3 regions of the Enterobacter cloacae complex sp. IR5418 genome follow, and region 2 is predicted to be linked to each of the others. Evidence: predicted binding sites of a transcription regulator. Region 2 holds the regulator's gene; each other region holds the start of a gene.
The links. The regulator LexA, encoded in region 2, represses DNA repair genes until DNA is damaged. The targets are predictions, from matches to a motif close to TNCTGTATGTACATACAGNA.
Positions count from the first base shown of each region.

Region 1: the regulator LexA is predicted to act here: its motif matches at 2,039-2,058, upstream of rmuC (DNA recombination protein RmuC).
Region 3: the regulator LexA is predicted to act here: its motif matches at 4,326-4,345, upstream of umuD (translesion error-prone DNA polymerase V autoproteolytic subunit).

Region 1 is NZ_JBMKHS010000009.1:117,008-124,220, forward strand. Features, by position in the region: gene ACOTX7_RS09820 (glycoside hydrolase family 130 protein) at 1-100, shown strand, start outside; gene ACOTX7_RS09825 (dienelactone hydrolase family protein) at 142-945, opposite strand; gene udp (uridine phosphorylase) at 1,201-1,962, shown strand; gene rmuC (DNA recombination protein RmuC) at 2,102-3,559, shown strand; gene ubiE (bifunctional demethylmenaquinone methyltransferase/2-methoxy-6-polyprenyl-1,4-benzoquinol methylase UbiE) at 3,626-4,381, shown strand; gene ubiJ (ubiquinone biosynthesis protein UbiJ) at 4,395-5,000, shown strand; gene ubiB (ubiquinone biosynthesis regulatory protein kinase UbiB) at 4,997-6,637, shown strand; gene tatA (Sec-independent protein translocase subunit TatA) at 6,714-6,968, shown strand; gene tatB (Sec-independent protein translocase protein TatB) at 6,972-7,213, shown strand, end outside.
Region 2 is NZ_JBMKHS010000014.1:33,362-40,574, forward strand. Features, by position in the region: gene ubiA (4-hydroxybenzoate octaprenyltransferase) at 1-8, shown strand, start outside; gene plsB (glycerol-3-phosphate 1-O-acyltransferase PlsB) at 98-2,518, opposite strand; gene ACOTX7_RS12780 (diacylglycerol kinase) at 2,673-3,041, shown strand; gene lexA (transcriptional repressor LexA) at 3,150-3,758, shown strand; gene dinF (MATE family efflux transporter DinF) at 3,821-5,158, shown strand; gene ACOTX7_RS12795 (CsbD family protein) at 5,278-5,487, shown strand; gene zur (zinc uptake transcriptional repressor Zur) at 5,535-6,047, opposite strand; gene ACOTX7_RS12805 (cupin domain-containing protein) at 6,165-6,653, shown strand; gene traF (conjugal transfer protein TraF) at 6,846-7,213, shown strand, end outside.
Region 3 is NZ_JBMKHS010000042.1:352-7,564, forward strand. Features, by position in the region: partial or broken gene ACOTX7_RS21180 (phospholipase D family protein) at 1-97, shown strand, start outside; gene ACOTX7_RS21185 (hypothetical protein) at 130-561, opposite strand; gene ACOTX7_RS21190 (ArdC family protein) at 1,041-2,006, opposite strand; gene ltrA (group II intron reverse transcriptase/maturase) at 2,476-3,963, opposite strand; gene umuD (translesion error-prone DNA polymerase V autoproteolytic subunit) at 4,369-4,800, shown strand; gene ACOTX7_RS21205 (Y-family DNA polymerase) at 4,800-6,071, shown strand; gene ACOTX7_RS21210 (ParB family protein) at 6,153-7,127, opposite strand; gene ACOTX7_RS21215 (AAA family ATPase) at 7,127-7,213, opposite strand, start outside.

The DNA.
Region 1 (7,213 bases), on a different contig from region 2:
TAATGACACGCTGCATATCTGGTATGGCGCGGCGGACGAGTGTATCGCGCTGGCCACGCTGCCGATGGACGATCTGTGGAAACATCTCGGCCTGAATTAAGGCCAGACGCAGCCCCGACGCTTGCCGGGGCTGCAAAGCAATTATTTCTTCCCGCCGTACTGGCTAAACCACGCCAGCATCCTCTGCCAGCCATCTTTCGCCGACTCCGCGTGATAGCTCGGACGATAATCGGCGTTAAACGCGTGCCCGGCATCCGGGTACACCACGATCTCCGCCGTCGCGTTTGCCGCGCGTAGCGCGTGGCGCATGGTCTCGACGGTATCAAGCGGAATGCCGGTATCCTGGCCGCCATAAAGCCCTAACACCGGGGCATTTAAATCCGTTGCGATATCAACCGGATGTTTCGGCGAGTTCAGGGTCTTTTCGCCCACCAGTTTGCCGTACCAGGCCACGGCCGCTTTGAGCTGCGGGTTATGCGCGGCGTACAGCCAGCTGATGCGTCCGCCCCAGCAGAAGCCGGTCACCATTAAGCGATGCGGGTCACCGCCGTTGCGCGCCGCCCAGCTGGCAACGTGGTCGAGATCGGCCAGCACCTGCGCATCCGGGACTTTGCTCACCAGGTTACTGAACAGCGTTGGGATATCGCTGTAGTCATTGGGATCGCCCTGACGAAAATAGAGTTCTGGCGCAACGGCCAGATACCCTTCCAGCGCCAGACGGCGGCAGATATCGCGAATATGTTCGTGAACGCCGAAAATCTCCTGAACCACAATCACGATGGGCAGCGGGCCGTCTGCCGACTTTGGCCGCGCGTGATAAGCAGGCATATTTTCCCCCTGCGAGGGAATGGAGGTCTCGCCTGCGGTAATGGCCTCTTCTGAGGTTGAGACGATGGTTGAAGCATGCGGAGCCGCAGCAGGTGCAAATCCGGTTTTTTCAGTCATGGCATTCTCCGTACCAATGAGTTAGCGCAAAGGTAAATATAGACACCAGGTTAACAACCCACAGTGCCTTAAACGGTCTATCTTTTGTGCAGCACCTGTCGATATAACTTGTTAATGTGATGTGAATCACTTTTTGATGGAAATTTAATGCAATCATTTTCATTCATGGTGAGGTGTGTCACGAAATTATGCTTACCGCTTCTGTAAAGTACCGTTTTACTTCTTCTGACAAACCGACCCACAGAGGAGTCACCTATGTCTAAGTCTGATGTTTTTCATCTCGGCCTCACTAAAAACGATTTACAAGGGGCTACGCTCGCTATCGTCCCTGGCGATCCGGAGCGTGTGGAAAAGATCGCCGCGCTGATGGATAAGCCGGTCAAGCTGGCTGCCCATCGTGAATTCACCACCTGGCGCGCAGAGCTGGATGGCAAAGCGGTGATTGTGTGCTCTACCGGTATCGGTGGTCCGTCTACCTCTATTGCCGTTGAAGAGCTGGCGCAGCTGGGCATTCGTACTTTCCTGCGTATCGGCACCACCGGCGCCATTCAGCCGCACATCAACGTCGGCGACGTGCTGGTTACCACCGCATCCGTGCGTCTGGACGGGGCAAGCCTGCACTTTGCACCGATGGAATTCCCGGCAGTGGCTGATTTTGCATGCACCACCGCGCTGGTTGAAGCGGCGAAATCCGTAGGCGCAACCACTCACGTGGGCGTAACCGCCTCTTCCGACACCTTCTACCCGGGCCAGGAGCGTTACGACACCTTCTCTGGTCGCGTGGTGAGCCGCTTCAAAGGCTCTATGGAAGAGTGGCAGTCCATGGGCGTGATGAACTACGAGATGGAATCTGCAACGCTGCTGACCATGTGCGCAAGCCAGGGTCTGCGTGCCGGTATGGTGGCGGGCGTTATCGTCAACCGTACCCAGCAGGAGATCCCGAACGCCGAAACCATGAAGCAGACCGAAAGCCATGCGGTGAAAATCGTGGTGGAAGCGGCTCGTCGTCTGATCTAGTCCTCCTCTCTGAGATAAAAGGCCGACACGTTCGGCCTTTATTTTTTGCGTAGCGCCTCGCAGGAAAACCCTTTCAAACTGGACGTTTATACAGCACAATTCTATTTTGTGCGGGTCAGACGTGGATGCAGGGGGCATTGTGGATATCTCAGTCCTGATTTATATGGTAATTGCGCTGGTGAGCGTGGGAATGGGCTGGCTCATTGCCAGTTACCAGCACGCCCAGCAGAAAGCCGAACAGCTGGCAGAGCGCGAAGAGATCGTCGCCGAACTCAGCGCGACGAAACAGCAGCTTGCGCTGAGCGACCACTGGCGCGACGAGTGCGAACTGCTTAATAACGAGCTGCGCAACCTGCGTGATATCAATACCTCGCTGGAGGCCGATCTCCGCGAAGTGACCACCCGCCTTGAATCCACCCAACTGCATGCGGAAGACAAAATCCGCCAGATGATCAACAGCGAGCAGCGCCTTAGCGAGCAGTTTGAGAACCTCGCCAACCGCATTTTTGAGCACAGCAACCGCCGCGTTGACGAACAGAATCGCCAGAGCCTGAACAGCCTGCTCACGCCGCTGCGAGAACAGCTGGACGGCTTTCGCCGTCAGGTGCAGGACAGCTTTGGTCAGGAAGCCCGGGAACGCCACACGCTGGCGCATGAAATTCGTAACCTCCAGCAGCTGAATGCCCAGATGGCGCAGGAGGCGGTTAACCTGACGCGCGCGCTCAAAGGTGATAACAAAGCGCAGGGAAACTGGGGCGAAGTGGTCATGACGCGCGTGCTGGAGGCCTCTGGCCTGCGCGAAGGATACGAGTACGAAACGCAGGTCAGCATTGAGAACGATGCGCGCTCGCGGATGCAGCCGGATGTCATTGTTCGTCTGCCGCAGGGCAAAGATGTGGTCATCGACGCCAAAATGACGCTGGTGGCCTATGAGCGCTACTTCAACGCGGAGGATGACTACACCCGCGAATCCGCGTTGCAGGAGCACATCGCCTCCGTGCGTAACCATATCCGTCTGCTGGGCAGGAAAGATTATCAGCAACTGCCGGGGCTGCGATCGCTGGATTATGTGCTGATGTTCATTCCGGTCGAGCCAGCCTTCCTGCTGGCGCTCGACAGACAGCCTGAACTGATCACCGAAGCGCTGAAAAATAACATTATGCTGGTCAGCCCCACCACGCTGCTGGTGGCGTTACGTACCATTGCCAACCTGTGGCGCTATGAGCACCAAAGCCGTAACGCGCAGCAGATTGCCGATCGCGCCAGCAAGCTGTACGACAAAATGCGGCTGTTTGTGGACGATATGTCCTCGGTGGGGCAAAGCCTGGATCGCGCGCAGGATAACTACCGCCAGGCGATGAAAAAACTCTCCTCCGGGCGCGGCAATTTGCTGGCGCAGGCGGAGGCGTTTCGCAGCCTTGGGGTGGAAGTGAAACGCGAGATTAATCCGGAACTGGTGGAGCAGGCTACCGCTCAGGATGAAGAGTTTCGTCTTCGCGAAGGCGACGCTGAACAAAAGACCCGCAATGAAGACAACGATTTAGCGGCGAGTTTATCCCCTGAATCCCAGCCAGCGCGTTTCTTTCACGGTAGTTGAAACGTAGGGCAAATGCGCCCAATCTGTTACACTTCACGAACATTTGACTGATTAGCAGGCTCTGAGATGGTTGACGATTCACAAGACACAACGCACTTTGGCTTTCAAACTGTCGCCAAAGCGCAGAAAGCTGACATGGTGGCCCACGTATTTCATTCCGTGGCGGCGAAGTACGATGTGATGAATGATTTGATGTCATTCGGCATTCATCGCTTGTGGAAGCGCTTCACCATTGATTGCAGCGGCGTGCGCCGTGGACAAACGGTGCTGGATTTAGCCGGGGGAACAGGCGATCTGACCGCAAAATTCTCCCGTCTGGTGGGCGAAACCGGTCGTGTGGTGCTGGCGGATATCAACGACTCCATGCTGAAAATGGGGCGCGAAAAGCTGCGTAACATCGGCGTGGTAGGCAATGTTGAATATGTTCAGGCGAACGCCGAAGCGCTGCCGTTCCCGGACAATACGTTCGACTGCATCACCATCTCTTTCGGTCTGCGTAACGTGACCGATAAAGATAAAGCGCTGCGCTCGATGTACCGTGTGCTGAAGCCCGGTGGACGCCTGCTGGTGCTCGAGTTCTCTAAACCGATTATCGACCCGCTGAGCAAAGCTTACGATGCCTATTCCTTCCACGTCCTGCCGCGCATTGGCGAGCTGGTGGCGAACGATGCAGAAAGTTACCGTTATCTGGCCGAATCTATCCGAATGCACCCGGATCAGGACACGCTGAAAGCAATGATGCAGGATGCGGAGTTTGAAAACGTGGAATACTTCAATATGACGGCGGGTGTCGTCGCGCTGCATCGTGGTTACAAGTTCTGAGTGGAGGTTTCCCGTGCCCATTAAACCCTTAGTCACCGCAGGCATCGAGAATGTACTGAATGCCTTTCTGTATCGCGCACCTGCGCTGAAAACCGCACGTCAGCGGCTTAACGGAAAGGTACTGCGTATCGTTTTAAAGGAGTTCTCGACGCCGCTTGTGCTGGTCTTCAGCGAACGCCAGCTTGACGTTCTGGGGGAGTGGGAAGGCGAGGCTGACTGCTCGGTAATTACGCACATGAGCGTTTTGCCAAAACTGCGTGACCGTCAGCAGATGACGGCACTTATTCGCAGCGGTGAACTGGAGGTCGAAGGCGATATTCAGGTGGTTCAGAATTTCGTTGCACTCAGCGATCTGGCTGAATTCGACCCGGCGGAACTGCTGGCGCCGTATATCGGCGATATCGCGGCTGAAGGTATAAGCAAAACGCTGCGCACAGGTTCCGCTTTCCTGCGTAAAGGTCTGCTTCGTCAACAGCGCTATGCTGCCGAGGTGCTGACCGAAGAGTGGCGTATGGCACCGGGGCCTTTAGAAGTCGCCTGGTTTGCAGAAGAGACCGCGGCAGTTGAGCGCGCAGTTGATGCGTTAACCAAACGGCTGGAAAAACTGGAGGGCAAATGACGCCTGGTGAAATTCGGCGCCTCTATTTTATCGTTCGCACCTTTTTGAGCTACGGGCTAGACGAGCTTATCCCCAGAATGCGTATCACCCTGCCGCTTCGGCTTTGGCGGCGCACGCTGTTCTGGATGCCGAATCGCCATAAGGATCAGGAACTGGGCGCACGGCTGCGTCTTGCGTTGCAGGAGCTAGGCCCGGTCTGGATCAAGTTTGGGCAGATGCTCTCAACACGTCGCGATCTTTTCCCGCCGCAAATTGCCGATCAGCTCGCCCTGTTGCAGGACCGCGTCGCCCCGTTTGATGGCGAGAGAGCAAAGAAACAAATCGAAGAAGCGATGGGCAATATCCCCATCGAGACCTGGTTTGATGATTTCGACATTCAGCCTCTGGCCTCTGCTTCAATTGCGCAGGTACACACCGCGCGCCTGAAAGAGAATGGCAAAGAGGTGGTCATTAAGGTGATTCGCCCGGATATCCTGCCGGTTATCAGAGCGGACATGAAGCTGATCTATCGCCTGGCTCGCTGGGTGCCGCGTCTGTTGCCGGATGGCCGCCGTCTGCGTCCGCTGGAAGTGGTGCGGGAGTATGAAAAAACGCTGATTGACGAGCTTAACCTGCTGCGTGAATCGGCGAACGCCATTCAGCTGCGTCGTAACTTTGAAGACAGCCCGATGCTGTATGTTCCTGAAGTCTATTCTGACTATTGCAGTCAGAACATGATGGTGATGGAACGTATCTACGGTATTCCGGTCTCGGACGTGGTGGCGCTGGAAAAACAGGGCACCAACATGAAGCTGCTGGCCGAGCGCGGCGTGCAGGTCTTCTTCACGCAGGTTTTCCGCGACAGCTTCTTCCATGCTGATATGCACCCGGGCAATATTTTCGTCAGCTATGAGCACCCGGAAGATCCGAAGTACATCGGCATCGACTGCGGAATAGTCGGCTCGCTGAATAAAGAAGATAAGCGTTATCTCGCTGAAAACTTTATCGCGTTCTTCAACCGCGACTACCGTAAGGTGGCCGAACTGCACGTAGATTCAGGCTGGGTTCCACCCGATACCAACGTGGAAGAGTTTGAATTTGCGATCCGCACCGTCTGTGAGCCGATTTTTGAAAAGCCGCTCTCGGAGATCTCTTTCGGACACGTTCTGCTCAACCTGTTCAACACCGCACGCCGTTTCAATATGGAAGTGCAGCCACAATTAGTTTTACTTCAGAAAACACTACTTTACGTTGAGGGCGTAGGCCGCCAGCTCTATCCTCAGTTAGACTTGTGGAAAACCGCGAAACCGTTCCTTGAATCCTGGATTAAGGATCAGGTCGGCATTCCTGCGCTGGTTCGCTCGCTTAAAGAGAAAGGCCCGTTCTGGATTGAAAAAATGCCTGAAATTCCTGAACTGGTTTACGACAGTTTGCGTCAGAGCAAGAACCTTCAGCACAGCATGGATAAAATCGCGCACGAGCTTCAATCCAGTCGCGTGCGTCAGGGGCAGTCCCGCTATCTCTTCGGAATTGGCGCGACGCTGCTGATAAGCGGCACGTTGCTGTTGATCAATCGTCCGGACTGGGAAATGATGCCAGCCTGGATTATGGCTGCTGGTGTGGTTGTCTGGCTTGCTGGCTGGCGAAAAACGCGCTGAATTAGCGTCGCTATCGAGGGATTGCATACGTATAATGCGATCTGACTAATTAATCATCTATCACTGGGGAACACGCATGGGTGGTATCAGTATCTGGCAGTTAGTGATCATTGCCGTCATCGTTGTGCTGCTGTTTGGCACGAAAAAACTCGGATCAATCGGTTCCGACCTGGGCGCGTCAATCAAAGGCTTCAAGAAAGCCATGAGCGATGATGAGAATAAGCAGGAAAAAGCCAGTCAGGATGCTGATTTTACCGCTAAATCCATCGCCGATAAGCAGGACGAAGCCAAAAAGGAAGAGGCTAAACGTCACGATAAAGAGCAGGTGTAATTCGTGTTCGACATTGGTTTTAGTGAGTTACTGCTGGTCTTTGTGATTGGTCTTATCGTGTTGGGGCCGCAGCGTTTACCCGTTGCGGTGAAAACCGTCGTAGGCTGGGTGCGTGCGCTTCGCTCGCTGGCAACTACCGTGCAGAACGAGCTGGCGCAGGAGCTAAAGCTTCAGGAATTTCAGGACAGCCTGAAAAAGGTTGAAAAGGCGAGCATGGACAACCTGACGCCGGAACTGAAGGCCTC
Region 2 (7,213 bases):
GGTCATAAAAAAGCCGGGTGGCGGCTTCGCCTTACCCGGCCTACGATTTAGCGTAACATGTAGGCCGGGTAAGCGTTAGCGCCACCCGGCTTTAGCATCATTCGCCCTGCGTCGAACTCTCAATCGTCAAACGCACATCCGAGGTAATCAGCTCTGCCAGCATCTGATAAACCTTCATCGTCTCTTCCGGCTCGGCATCGCCCGTATCGCTGATATACCCTTCGTCGCGCAGCGTCAGCACCAGGGAGCTGAATACCGCTTTGTCGAAGAATTCCGGGGCATTAATGCCATGCAGAACGGAGAGGCGCTGGGCCAACGTCCGGCTCTCTTTTTCCAGCGTACCGCGGTTGATTGACGGGTTTGCACTCAACAACCAGAAGGTAATGGCGTAGCGCTGCAACGTCTCACGGGCACCGGAAGCCAGCAGCTGCAAGGTACGAGAACGTGACGGGTTGATATGCAGTTCGTCATCGCTGATGGTAATCAGCCCCTGACGATGCATCTCTGCGGTCATTTTATCGAGTTCTGCCGCCAGCTCATCTTCACTCCAGCGCAGGAACAGCTCCGCTTTCAGCATCGGGTAGATGGCCTGAATGTGGCGCAGCAGCTCCTGACGTGAAATACGGCGATGCTGGGTAATAATGGCCGCCATCAGCGACGGCAGCATCAGCATATGCGTGATGTTGTTACGGTAGTAGGTCATCAGCACGGCCTGCTCGCGCGGCAGAATGATGATGTCACCAATCGTATCTTTCTCGACTTCGAACTTGTTCATCTGCAACGCGTGATCGATAAGCTCGCTGGCAGTGGCAGACGGTACGGTCGAATCCACGGAATACGGCACGTTGCGCATGATGTCGAGGTAGCAATCAATCTGCTCGGTCAGCTGCTCACGGGTCAGTGAACGCTGGCGAGAGGCCAGAAGCGCGGTACAGCACAGGTTCATGGCGTTTGCCGCACCGGCATTGTTGATGCGTACCATCAGCTCGGATGCGATGCCGTTGACCGTTGGCGTCAGCCAGGCCGGACGTACCGCCTCGATAGGATCGATAGACTCGCGCCACTCCGGAACATGATGGTTCAGATATGTCATCAGCGGCAGGGGTTCGCCAAAGTTAACGTATCCCTGGCCGAGGTTGCGCAATTTACTCAGCCCACGCAGCATCTGCGGCAGACTCTCTTTCTCTTTGGTCGCACCGCGCAGTTCTTTCGCGTAGGTGCCCACTTCCATCACGTGTTCATACCCGATGTAGATAGGCACCAGCGTGATAGGACGCGTACCGCCACGCAGCATGGCCTGAATGGTCATCGACAGCGTGCCGGTCTTCGGATCGAGCAGACGACCGGTACGGGAGCGCCCCCCTTCAACAAAGTACTCCACGGAATAACCGCGGCTGAACAGCTCGCCCAGATACTCCCTGAAGACGGTGGAGTAGAGCTTGTTGCCCTTGAAGGTACGGCGAATGAAGAAGGCACCCAGACGGCGGAAAATCGGGCCTGCTGGCCAGAAGTTCAGGTTGATACCGGCAGCAATGTGCGGCGGCACCAGCCCCTGGTGATAGAGGACGTAAGAGAGCAGCAGGTAGTCCATGTGGCTGCGGTGGCAGGGCACGTAGACAATCTCGTGGCCGTCGTGCGCTAACTGACGCACGCGCTCGGCGTTGTGGACGTTAATCCCCTGATAGAGGCGGTTCCACGTGAAGCCGAGGATACGGTCGGAGAGGCGAATCATCTCGTAGGAGAAGTTCGCGGCGATCTCTTCCATCAGCGCGATTGCGTTCTGCTGCGCTTTCTCGTGCGAAATTTTCTTGCTGCGCGCTTCGTCTTCTACGGCACGGGCAATCGCTTTGGAAGCCAGCAGCTTGTTGAAGAGATCCTGACGTGCCGGGAGACGTGGCCCAACGGCCGCCAGACGCTGACGTGCAAAGTGCATACGCGCAACGCGCGCCAGCTTTTGCGCAATAATTTTGTCGGTGCCGTGTTCATCCGCCATGCGGCGCAGTGAAACGGAAGGCGAGAAGCGGACAAAGCTGTCGCGTCCCAGCCAGGAGACGGCGAAGAACTTCTGAATGCCGTTGAGCATACGCAGCGGCGGGTTCTCTTCCCCTTTTTCGCGTCCCGGACGACGCCCAAACATTACCGACACCGGCACCATCTGCACGTCCAGTTCGGGGTTGCTGCGGTGCAGATCGAGGTAATCATGGAACAGCTTAATGGACTCTTCTTTCGGCGTGTAATAGGTGAACACGCGCGGTCCGCCATGGATGAACACGTAGCGCGGCAGCAGCGTACCGTCGACTTCCAGCGGTTCAAGCGGGTCAGGTAAATCATGCGCCAGACATTGAGCGCGAAGCGTAAGCAGGTCTGCCTTCGAGTTATAAGGCAAAACGTACATAATCGGGCGCGACGTATCGAGCCCTAATTCCAGCGCGGGTTCTGCTGGGATAGACTTACTTTTTACCAGTACGCTTAATGGTAAATTAAGTAATTTGTAGTAAATTCGTGGCCAGCCGGACATAAACGATGTAAAGCCTCTGGTTAATAATGCAATTGCGGCGCAAGGATAACAGAAAGCGCGCAAAATTTCTGTTGTTACCCGTCATACTTCAGGTTGCAGCGAAACGCGCTGCGCCTGTAGTAACTGACGCTATTTATCATAAAAGGTTCTTTTAATGGCCAATAATACCACTGGGTTAACCCGAATCATTAAAGCTGCCGGTTATTCATGGAAAGGTTTCCGCGCCGCATGGGTTAATGAAGCCGCTTTCCGCCAGGAGGCGGTTGCCGCAATCGTTGCGGTTGTCATCGCCTGCTTCCTTGATGTTGATGCTATCACCCGCGTACTGCTCATCGGATCTGTCCTTCTGGTGATGATAGTGGAAATTCTTAATAGCGCTATTGAGGCCGTTGTGGACCGGATTGGGTCGGAATTCCATGAACTGTCTGGCCGGGCGAAAGACATGGGTTCCGCTGCCGTACTGCTGTCGATTATCACTGCGGCGATCACCTGGGTCACGCTGCTTTGGTCGCATTTCCGATGAGCCTCGAGGAATAATTAAGTCCCTGGTTTTTTGTGCAGTTTTTGGTTCCAAAATCGCCTTTGACTGTATATACTCACAGCATAACTGTATATACACCCAGGGGGCGGTATGAAAGCGTTAACGACCAGGCAGCAAGAGGTGTTTGATCTCATTCGGGATCATATCGGCCAGACGGGTATGCCACCCACGCGTGCAGAAATTGCACAGCGTCTGGGCTTCCGTTCTCCTAATGCTGCCGAAGAGCACCTTAAGGCGCTGGCGCGTAAGGGCGTGATTGAGATTGTTTCCGGCGCATCACGCGGCATTCGTCTGCTGGTGGAAGAAGAGACCGGTATTCCGCTGGTGGGCCGCGTGGCCGCAGGTGAACCCCTGCTGGCACAGCAGCACATCGAAGGGCACTATCAGGTTGACCCAGGCATGTTCAAGCCGAGCGCCGATTTCCTGCTGCGTGTTAGCGGGATGTCCATGAAAGATATCGGTATTCTGGATGGCGATCTGCTGGCGGTACACAAAACGCAGGACGTGCGTAACGGCCAGGTCGTGGTAGCGCGCATTGACGATGAAGTGACGGTTAAGCGCCTGAAAAAACAAGGTAACACCGTTCAGCTTCTGCCAGAAAACAACGAATTCTCCCCGATTGTGGTGGATCTCCGCGAGCAGAGCTTCTCCATTGAAGGCCTGGCCGTCGGCGTTATCCGCAACGGTGAATGGCTGTAATCTCTTCCTGACAGGCTGTAGTTTCTCTACAGCCTGGCCTATTTTTGATTCCGGTACTTTCCATGGCATTGCTAACTTCTGCCGATAAGGCGTTGTGGCGTCTTGCGCTACCGATGATTTTTTCCAATATCACCGTTCCTCTGCTGGGGCTGGTGGATACGGCGGTAATCGGGCATCTGGATTCGCCGATTTATCTGGGCGGTGTCGCGATCGGCGCAACGGCGACCAGCTTCCTCTTTATGCTGCTACTCTTTCTGCGCATGAGTACGACAGGCCTGACGGCTCAGGCGTATGGTGCAAAAGATCCCCTCCGTCTGGCGCGTGCGCTGGTTCAGCCGCTTATCCTGGCGTTCGGTGCTGGCGCGTTAATCGTTCTGTTGCGAACGCCGCTGATTGATCTTGCGCTGCATATTGTGGGTGGCAGTGATGCCGTACTGGAGCAGGCCCGGCGGTTCCTCGAAATTCGCTGGCTCAGCGCGCCCGCGTCACTGGCAAACCTGGTCCTGCTGGGCTGGTTACTGGGCGTACAGTACGCCCGCGCGCCGGTGATCCTGCTGGTGGTGGGCAATCTGCTTAACATTGTGCTCGATCTCTGGCTGGTGATGGGACTGCACATGAACGTCCGGGGCGCAGCGCTGGCCACGGCAATTGCCGAGTACGGTACGCTGCTGATCGGTTTGTGGATGGTCTGGCGCGTGCTGGCGATGCGCGGTATCTCGCTTGCGCTGCTGAAAACGGCCTGGCGCGGTAACATTCGTAAGCTGCTGGCGCTTAATCGCGACATCATGCTCCGTTCGCTCCTGCTGCAACTCTGCTTTGGCGCATTAACCGTGTTTGGTGCGCGTCTTGGGCCAGAGATCGTCGCGGTCAACGCAGTGCTCATGACGTTATTGACCTTTACCGCTTACGCGCTGGATGGTTTTGCTTACGCCGTGGAGGCACATTCAGGGCAGGCCTATGGCGCGCGTGAAGGCGGCCAGTTGCGTGAAGTCTGGCGTGCTGCCTGCCGTCAGGCGGGTCTGGTGGCCCTGGTATTTGCCTTCGTTTACGCCTGTTTTGGCGAGCATATTGTCGCACTGCTGACCTCAATACCCGCGCTACGTGAGCTGGCCGATCGCTACCTTCTCTGGCAGGTGGTTCTACCCGTGGTGGGCGTATGGTGCTATTTGCTGGACGGGATGTTTATTGGCGCCACGCGGGGGGCGGAGATGCGCAACAGCATGGCCGTCGCTGCGGCGGGGTTCGGCCTGACGCTGCTGACCCTGCCATATCTCGGTAATCACGGTCTGTGGCTGGCGCTGGCGGTCTTTCTTTCACTGCGTGGCCTTTCGCTGGCCGTTATCTGGCATCGTCACTGGCGAAACAATACCTGGTTTCCAGCTTCGCACGATATATCGTAACGGTTAAAGATTCCGAATATAAAAACAACTGCCGAATCCTTAACTACAATAATAATCACGTCCAGCAGAAAAGAACGAAGCGGACGATACTCATAGACGCTTAACACGAGGACACGATTATGAATAAAGACGAAATCGGCGGCAACTGGAAGCAATTCAAAGGTAAAGCGAAAGAACAGTGGGGTAAGCTGACAGATGACGATATGACCGTCATTGAAGGTAAGCGCGATCAGCTGGTAGGTAAAATCCAGGAGCGCTACGGTTACGAAAAAGATCAGGCGGAAAATGAAGTCAAAGACTGGGAAACCCGTAACGACTACCGCTGGTAACCGGCACTATCCCCAAGGGCGGCTATAAGCCGCCTTTTTCTTTGGCTTTAACGTGGCTTTTTCTTCACCAGAATAGAGTGATCGTGCTGACAGGCGTCCTGATGGCGACATGACTCCACCTCCACGCAGGCAGAACATAAGCCGTGGGCTTCGATCACGTTATGGCGCAGCGCAAAGCCCATTCTGGCTGCCAGCGTATGCATAATATCTTCTACCCCTTCCGCACACTCCTCCTTCACCACGCCACAGCGATCGCAGATAAACATGGCGGACGTGTGAGTCGGCTGGTCAAAAAGATGGCACAGCACATAGCTGTTGGTTGATTCCACTTTATGCACAAACCCTTGCTCCAGCAGAAAATCCAGCGCCCGATAGACGGTCGGTGGCTTTGCCTGCGGCTCGCTTTCACGCAGCAGGTCGAGCAGATCGTAGGCGCTGATGGCACCCTGTTGCAGGCTCATCAGACGCAGTACCTCAAGGCGCTGCGGGGTCAGGCGCACATTGCGTTGCGCGCACAGCTTTTCAGCTTGCGCTAACAGCTCTTTTGTGGACTTGTCCATCGGGCACCTCGGATATGGTAAGGGGTGAAAACCCTCACTTTATCATGTTCTGCTAAAAACACCGAGATCCGCCAGGCTGTGCTATACCTGACGCATCGCAAATCGGGAGATCGCATAATGAAAAGACCTGACTGTATTCGGCACTGGCGGGACGTGGAAGGCGCCGATGACGCAACGTATCCTGACAGCAACGAACGTTTTTCTGTTGGCGCGCCGCTGGCCCGAAAGCTGGGACTGGGCCGCATTGGTATTCACCATGAACGGCTGCCGCCCGGACGCCGCACGTCTTATCCGCATGCGGAAAGCGACGAAGAGGAGTTTGTTTACGTTCTGGAGGGTTACCCTGAAGCCTGGATTAATGGCTATCTGTGGAAGCTCGAACCCGGAGACAGCGTGGGGTTCCCTGCCGGGACGGGCGTGTGCCATACCTTTATCAACAATACCGATGAAGAGGTGCGCTTACTGGTGGTGGGTGAGGCCAATAAAAAACATAACCGCATCTACTATCCGCTCAATCCGGAGTATGCCGCGACGCGCGAAGACCGCTGGGTGGACCATCCGCCGCAGTTTTTTGGGCCGCACGATGGAAAACCTGGGCGAAAATAATTTCCTCTTCTATAAATATTGATGGCCGTCACATATTACAACAGGCCGGGATGGAATTTAACTTAAGGAAATAGCGGGTCTTTTTGCACTTATTCACAGCAATAGTTCGTTCCTGTTTGGGTGATAACAGACAGGGTTAACTAATAACAAACTATTTACGAGCACACTGTGAAAAAACATTTTAAATTTTCGATGGTTAGCATTGCTGTCTCCTTTTTTATGGCAAATCAGGCGGGAGCAGCCAATACCTGGACGGAAGCGCGCAGTGACGCAATGGGTGGCACAGGCGTCGCGGCAGGGAGCTATGGCAGCGGGGCGTTAATCAACCCCGCATTGCTGGCAAAATCTAAGCCCGAGGATGATGTGACGGTCATTTTGCCGTCCGTGGGCGTGCAGATAACTGATGAAGACAATCTTCAGGACGAGATTGATACCATTAACGACAAAATCAATCATTACAAGGATGTGGTTGATAGTCTGACGCCCATTGAAGTTATCACCAATCCTCTAGGTTCGATTAATCAGTTCCAGGGCGCAGCGAAAGATCTCGCCGATGAGCT
Region 3 (7,213 bases), on a different contig from region 2:
GCTGCTGATCGAGGATGCGCCGCAGCTGGCGGAGACGTACCAGCGAGAATTTAACCGCCTGTGGGATGAGGGCACCCCGCTGAATGCCCTGTACTGAATCAGCCCCGTCTGCGGACGGGGCTTTTTTTTTTACTCCACTTCCAGCCAGGCTTTGCGCCCTTCAAGATGCAGCGCTTTCAGCATGGCGATCACGTCTTCTGCTGAACGTCCGCCATAGTTGAGACGGGTCTGCTCCCCTTCAAACTCCACCACGATAATGGTGTCCAGCGTCACCGACAGCAGCTCGCGGAGATCACGTAGCGTCTGCCCTGTACTGCGTGAATGCATGCACTGGGTTATCCGGTTGGCCGCCTCCTGGCACAATCCCTCTACGGCCTCGCGATATGCCAGACGCTGATCGAGGTTGCCCTCGATGTCGCTGATCAGTTTAACCACCGCCGTTTTGACGGTTTTGATTTCAGGAAATTTCGTTTTTGGGGAGCCTGACTGCTCCAGCGGGGATACGCTGGTCGCCGGTGCAGCTTTAGGGGCGGTTGTCGGGGTGTGCAGGTTCATCGTCATGGTCGTTTCTCCGTCAGTGTGAATTTCGTCTTCGTATCGCCTGACGGTTCGGCCTGCCCGGAGTCGTTCTGGTCAGCAAGGGCGCGCAGCGTGCCATTTACCCTTGCTGACCAGGTTGTGACGGGGGACGATTACCGGAAGCTGATACGCAGGAGAAAGGCATCACAGGAGAAAATGACGATGTGCACACCCGGACTTACCGCCCCTTTAGCTGCGGCGGCGAAAGCCGTTACGTCATTTTTTACGTAAGACATCGCGCCGTTACGTATCCCAGATACGTAACGGCTGCCGCCTGAAAAAGGGTTCATTTTTTTTGAATCTGTCCTGTTTTTTTTCCCGTGCCGGCATCAGCTGCAGGACGTCCTGCAGCTGATGCCGGCCGCGTTACAGAATTATAAAAAACAGTGACTTATATAATTCCCTCCCTGATTCTCTCTCTTTCAAAAATTCTGAAGCCCTGCACCGCAGGGCTCCAGCTGTCAGCAGTCCATCAGCCAGCGGTGCGCTTTTGAGGCCGCTGCCGCCGCTTTAAAGATGTAGCGCTTGTCTCCCTTCAGGGCTTTCAGCCAGGACGCGATATAGCTTTCATGCTGCACCTCTCCCGTAATTCCCAAATCCGCCATCAGAAACGCGCTGCCCAGCTCGGCGATCAGTTCCTCAAACGCATACGCCTCAGAGCCAAACTTATTGCCTTTTTCACGATTGAGGCGGGACGCTGCCCCCGTCCAGTGAACCAGCTCATGCAGGCCGGTGGCGTAGAAGTTCGCCGCGTCCGCGAAGCGGAACCGCTCTGGCAGGACGATTTCATCGGTGGCCGGACGATAGAACGCCTTTACGCCCTGCTCGGTGATTTTTGCCCCGCTCCGGGTCATGAGTGCTTCCGCCTGCGGCAGCGGATCGAAACCGGCAACCGGCTGCGGCACGCTCTCGATGCTCAGGCCGTCGATTTGCTCCACGTTAAACACGGTAAAGGCTTTCAGCATCGGGATTTTTTCGATTTCCCCGTCCTCGTCCTCTTTCTCCAGAGTCTTGTAAAAGATGGCCGTCGTGCCGTGTTCACCTTTACGAACCTGGCCGCCCAGCTCCTGCGCCTGTTTGTAGGTCAGCCAGCGCTCGTCCTGAAAACCCTGTTTTGCCGCACTACACCACAGCAGCATGATATTAATTCCGCTGTATGCCGTGCCGGTGCTGAAGTTGGCCGGTAATCCCGCCGCTGCGCCGTTGCGAACCCACGGGCACACCCACGGTTTAACGCCGCTTTCCAGGGCTGCAATGATGCTGTCCGTTACGGTCTGGTAAAGGTCTGTTTTGACTGCGCCAGCACGGGCTTTGCTTTTGCCCCTGGAAAATTTCGTTTTTGAGGAGCCTGACTGCTCCAGCGGGGATACGCTGGTCGCCTGTGAAGCTTTAGGGGCGGTTGTCTGAGTGTGCAGGTTCATCGTCATGGCTGTTTCTCCGTCAGTGTGAATTTCGTCTTCGTATCGCCTGACGGTTCGGCCTGCCCGGAGTCGTTCTGGTCTGCAAGGGCGCGCAGCGTGCCATTTACCCTTGCTGACCAGGTTGTGACGGGGGACGATTACCGGAAGCTGATACGCAGGAGAAAGGCATCACAGGAGAAAATGACGATGTGCACACCCGGACTTACCGCCCCTTTAGCTGCACGGGTGAAATCGCCCTTCAGCGTCCGGAGGACAGGTAAAAAAAGCACTGACGACGTCAGTGCTGCCTTTGTGGTGTGCGGTGTTACACTGCCGCAGCCGGTCAGTTCGCCCTTCCTGAATCCGGGGGCGGTTTGTTTTCGGGGACGTTCTGACCGGCACTCCCCCATCACTTGCAGAAATTTCACCGCCCTTTATGTCGCGGTAGGGATACCCGTTACCGGATACCCCCCGCACAGATCCCGGCGTGCGCGATTTACGCACCGGGCTCCTGCCTCGGGTGTCTGGCGGTGAACCGCTCCACAGGCCATGGATGAAGAACCCGAACCCTTGGTAGCCATGCGGCTGCCAGTTTGTTTGCTTTCGTCCAGGTCGTATCATCCTTCTGGCTCCTGCGCCTGAGCGCCCGGCGCCAGAGGTTTGTTACGTGTGTCCTGAACTTCTGCATGGTGGGGAAGTTGCCCGGTACCGAGTGATAGTTCAGGTATCCCTGAACCACTCTCCTGAGCCATTTTCCCTGTTCGGGGATTGAGTAATGCCAGCGCCTTCGCAGACCGTCTTTGATGGCTTTCAGAGTTGCCGTCATCCGATCCCGGCGGGTCTTTCGTATCAGCATGAACCTGCCGTTGCGATCTTTCCCGCTGATGTGCGTGAACCCGAGGAAGTTGAACGTTTCTGGTTTGCCTTTTCCCCTGATGGCACGGTTTTCGGCAGCGAAGCGGCCGAACTCCATCAGACGGGTTTTCTCCGGGTGAACCGTGAGTCCGAACTCCCTCAGTCTGCGCTGCATGGCTATACGGAAGCGCCGGGCATCGTATCGTTTGTCGAACCCGATGACGATGTCATCGGCGTATCTGACCATTACCACATTGCCTGTGGCATAGCGACGTCGCCACTGATGCGCCCACAGATCGAAGACGTAGTGGAGGTATATGTTTGCCAGCAGCGGTGAGATGACCGCACCCTGTGGGGTGCCTTCCTCCGTTGCTCGCCATTGACCCTCCTCCGACGTCCCGGCTGTGAGCCACTTACGTATGAGCCTGATTACCCTCCGGTCGCCGATCCGATGCTCTGTGAACCTGATCAGCCATTCGTGGCTCACCCTGTCAAAGAACTGACTGATGTCGGCATCCAGTACCCAGTTTACGTTAGTGCGTACCAGCCCTGTGGCCAGTGCGTCCAGTGCATCGTGCTGGCTTCGCCCGGGTCTGAACCCGTATGAGAACCCCATAAAGTCGTTTTCATAGACTGCGTTCAGGATTTTCACCAGCGCATACTGGACGATCTTGTCCTCCAGCGAGGCGATGCCGAGCGGGCGTTGTTTTCCATCCGCTTTTGGGATGTAGTGACGCCTGCCGGGCTGCGCCCTGTAGCTGCCCTGATGTAGCCTCCGGTGCAGATCTGTTATGTTGTTCTTCATGTTTCCGGCGTAGTCCATCCACCTGATGCCATCCACTCCGGCGGCCGCTTTCCTGCTCAGGGAGAGGAATGCGGCTTCCAGTGCTTCGACTGTCAGCAGGTGGAACAATGCTGTAAACCGTTCTTTCTTCCGCTGCTTCGCAGCTTCCCGCACGCGTGACAGCCTCTGTGACATGCTTTCCCGGCTCTGTGTCCGGCGCATGTGTGGCTGTTCCGCGTTCCCCTTGGCCCCGCTCCTTCGCTCCACTGACTCCGCTCCTTTCGGGTTGTTCGCCTGCTTCGCCGCTACTATGAGCGAGTCCGACTTCTCCTCTCCGTACATCACCGGCTATGACTCCTCGTCTTCCCGGTGCGGGCCATCTCCGACACTGGCAGATGGTCAGAGGGGAGATCTCCCGGTTCCCGCGTAGAGATCGTATTGACATGCCAGGGTCTCAGACCCCGCCGGGTCCATGTGGCACTCGCAGTATCGCACCCTATGATGTTGCCTTCCGTTAACAGTACAACGTCGGCACCCGGTAATTTAATATACATTTCGTGGCTCAATGGCTGGCCTGTCAACACCCCTGTCAACGCTTCGCCCCATACCTCGCGGTATGCAACGCATGACTCGGGGACCTTGTGGATTGCTGGTCCTTCAATGGTCGGGGACTTTCACCCCTTGATCTCTACCGGTCTCCCGGCGCACACTGTATGTATAACCAGTAAAATTAGAGTGTCAGGAGGAAAGATGAAACTACAACTTTTCAGCACCGGGAAAGAACTCCCGCCACAGGCCCATCCATTGTTTGCCGATCTGGCCAGCTGCGGTTTTCCCAGCCCTGCTGCTGACTATGTCGAGTCCGATCTGGATCTCCATGATTACTGCATACGGCATCCGAGCGCGACGTACTACCTGCGTGCCAGCGGAGACAGCATGGCCGACGGCAGTCTGTACAATGGCGATCTGCTGGTTGTGGACAGTGCTGAAAAGCCGCGGCACGGCGATATCGTTGTCGCCAGCATGCAGGGGGAGTTTACGGTGAAACGGCTTCTGCTGACGCCGCGACTGACGCTGCAGCCCATGAATGCCTCCTGGTCGCCGATTTATCCTGATCCCGACGAGCTGGATATCTTTGGCGTCGTCACGCATATCATCCACCGCCCGAGGGAGATGTACTGATGTTTGCCCTGGCCGATGTGAACAGCTTCTATGCCAGCTGTGAACGTGTTTTCCGCCCGGATTTGAAAGGAAAGCCGATAGTCGTCCTGAGCAACAACGACGGGAATGTAATCGCTCGCAGTGCCGAGGCGAAGCCCTGGATCAAAATGGGAACTCCGTGGTTTCAGATAAAAAACGAAAGATACCCGGAAAAAATATATGCGTTTTCAAGTAATTATGAACTTTACGCCTCGATATCGGCGCGCGTGATGAACTGCCTGGAGGAACTGGCCCCCAGGGTGGAACAGTATTCAATTGATGAGATGTTCCTCGACCTGACCGGCGTGGAGCACTGTATGGGGCTTGAGGACTTCGCCCGGCAGCTGCGTCAGCAGGTGTATGACTGTACCCGCCTGACCATTGGCGTGGGCGCCGGACCAACGAAAACCCTCGCAAAATCAGCCCAGTGGGCCTCAAAAGAGTGGAAACAGTTTCATGGCGTACTCGCTCTGACCAGGGGAAATCCGCAAAGGACGCGGAAACTGCTTTCACTGCAGCCGGTTGAAGAAATCTGGGGGGTGGGTAACCGTATTGCACGCAAGCTAAATGTGCTGGGCATAAAAACCGCGCTCGATCTGGCTCTGACGAACCCGGCCTTCATCCGCAAAAATTTTTCTGTCGTCCTTGAGCGAACGGTACGGGAACTGAACGGGGAAAGCTGCCTTTCGCTTGAGGAAGCCCCTCCGACGAAACAGCAAATTGTCTGCAGCCGCAGTTTTGGCGTGAAGATCACGGAGTACGAGTCACTCCGTCAGGCTATCTGTCAGCACGCAGAGCGGGCCTCTGAAAAACTGCGTAAAGAGCACCAGTATTGCCGGCATATTTCCGTTTTCATCAAAACGTCTCCGTTCGCCATTAAAGAGCCTTACTACGGCAACGTGGCTACGGAAAAACTTCTTACACCCACTCAGGACACCAGGGACATCATTGCAGCCGCTACAACGGCTCTGGAGCGTATCTGGAGGGATGGGCACCGGTATGCCAAAGCCGGAGTTATGCTGAATGACTTCACCGGCTCCGGAGTTTCGCAGCTGCAACTGTTCGACGAACGCCCGCCACGCCCTCACAGTGCTGAGCTGATGAGGGTTCTGGACGGGATCAACAACTCAGGGCTGGGTAAAGTATGGTTTGCGGGGCGGGGTATGGCCCCGGAATGGCAGATGAAACGGGAGATGCTTTCTCCTGCTTATACGACACGATGGTCAGATATTCCTGCAGCGAAACTGGCGTGAAACCATGGCGATTTCACCGTGAAATTCTCAACCTAAACTGCCTAATTACAATAAGTTAGATGTGAAATCGCCATGGCGAAATTATTGACTCAAATTTCTGTCAAGGACTTCGTTGATAGCCTTGTCCAGTTCATCCTGAATCACTTTTGACATACGGCTAAACTCATAAGTCAGCGTGCGCCCTTTCACACGCTTACGCGCGAACTTGTCCTTTTCTTCAAAAGACCAGAGTGGGGAAACCACTGACTTTTCCTTGGGAGATGGATCTATCAATGCCTGAGATGCCTGAGAAATCAGCTTCAGAATACTGGCTTTCTGTTCGTCTTCTGGTCGCTCGCCATCACTCAAAATTGCATCGAGCTGAGCTGATACAGACTGAATGAGTTCTTCAGGCGTTAATCCCTTTTCACCGAGTTTTTCATTAACTTCTAAAAGAAGTTTATAATCACTAAACGATAGCTCCGACTGAACCGGGAACAGAGAAATTAAGTCTTGCGGTACGGCCGCCGCCTGCAGCGCCCTGGTAACTTTAGCCTGAGATAATCCCTCCAGTTCAGCAATTTCCTTTTGATTAAATCCGGACTCTTTAAGAGCGATCAATCTCAGACCAATCTCCCGAAGATTATGTTCTTTAGCTGTCTGGATATCTTTAGCCAGTTGGCGAGCTTCATCAGCTGATAAATGTTCTTCGGTAACCATTACATCAAGGCCTGTACGGACAAAAATTGCTGAGGCTCGCCGTCTTGAACCATCCAGTATCTCAATCCTTTCACTTTGCTTAATACCAATACAGGGAAAGAACTGCTGAAACTTAATCGTCTGGATAATGGATTTCAGAGACTCCCTGGTCAGTGCAAGTTGATCTCTTCCATTGTTTTCCTGGTTTACGAAGGTCTTACTTTCAACTTCAGATGCAGGCACCCGAACAAACCTGAACGTTACCTTCCTGCCGGTTTTTAAGGTAAATACCTGACTTCTACCGGTGTCAGCCATTTCGAGCATTGACGCCTGAGTATTTAACTGTCTGCCGATGGTTTTTCTTTTCTCATTCGACATCACATACCTCCGTTAGTACGAATGAACTCGATGCGATCAAAGACTGCCTTCGCAAAGTCTTCCGCTGCTGATTTTGCGCTTTTTAG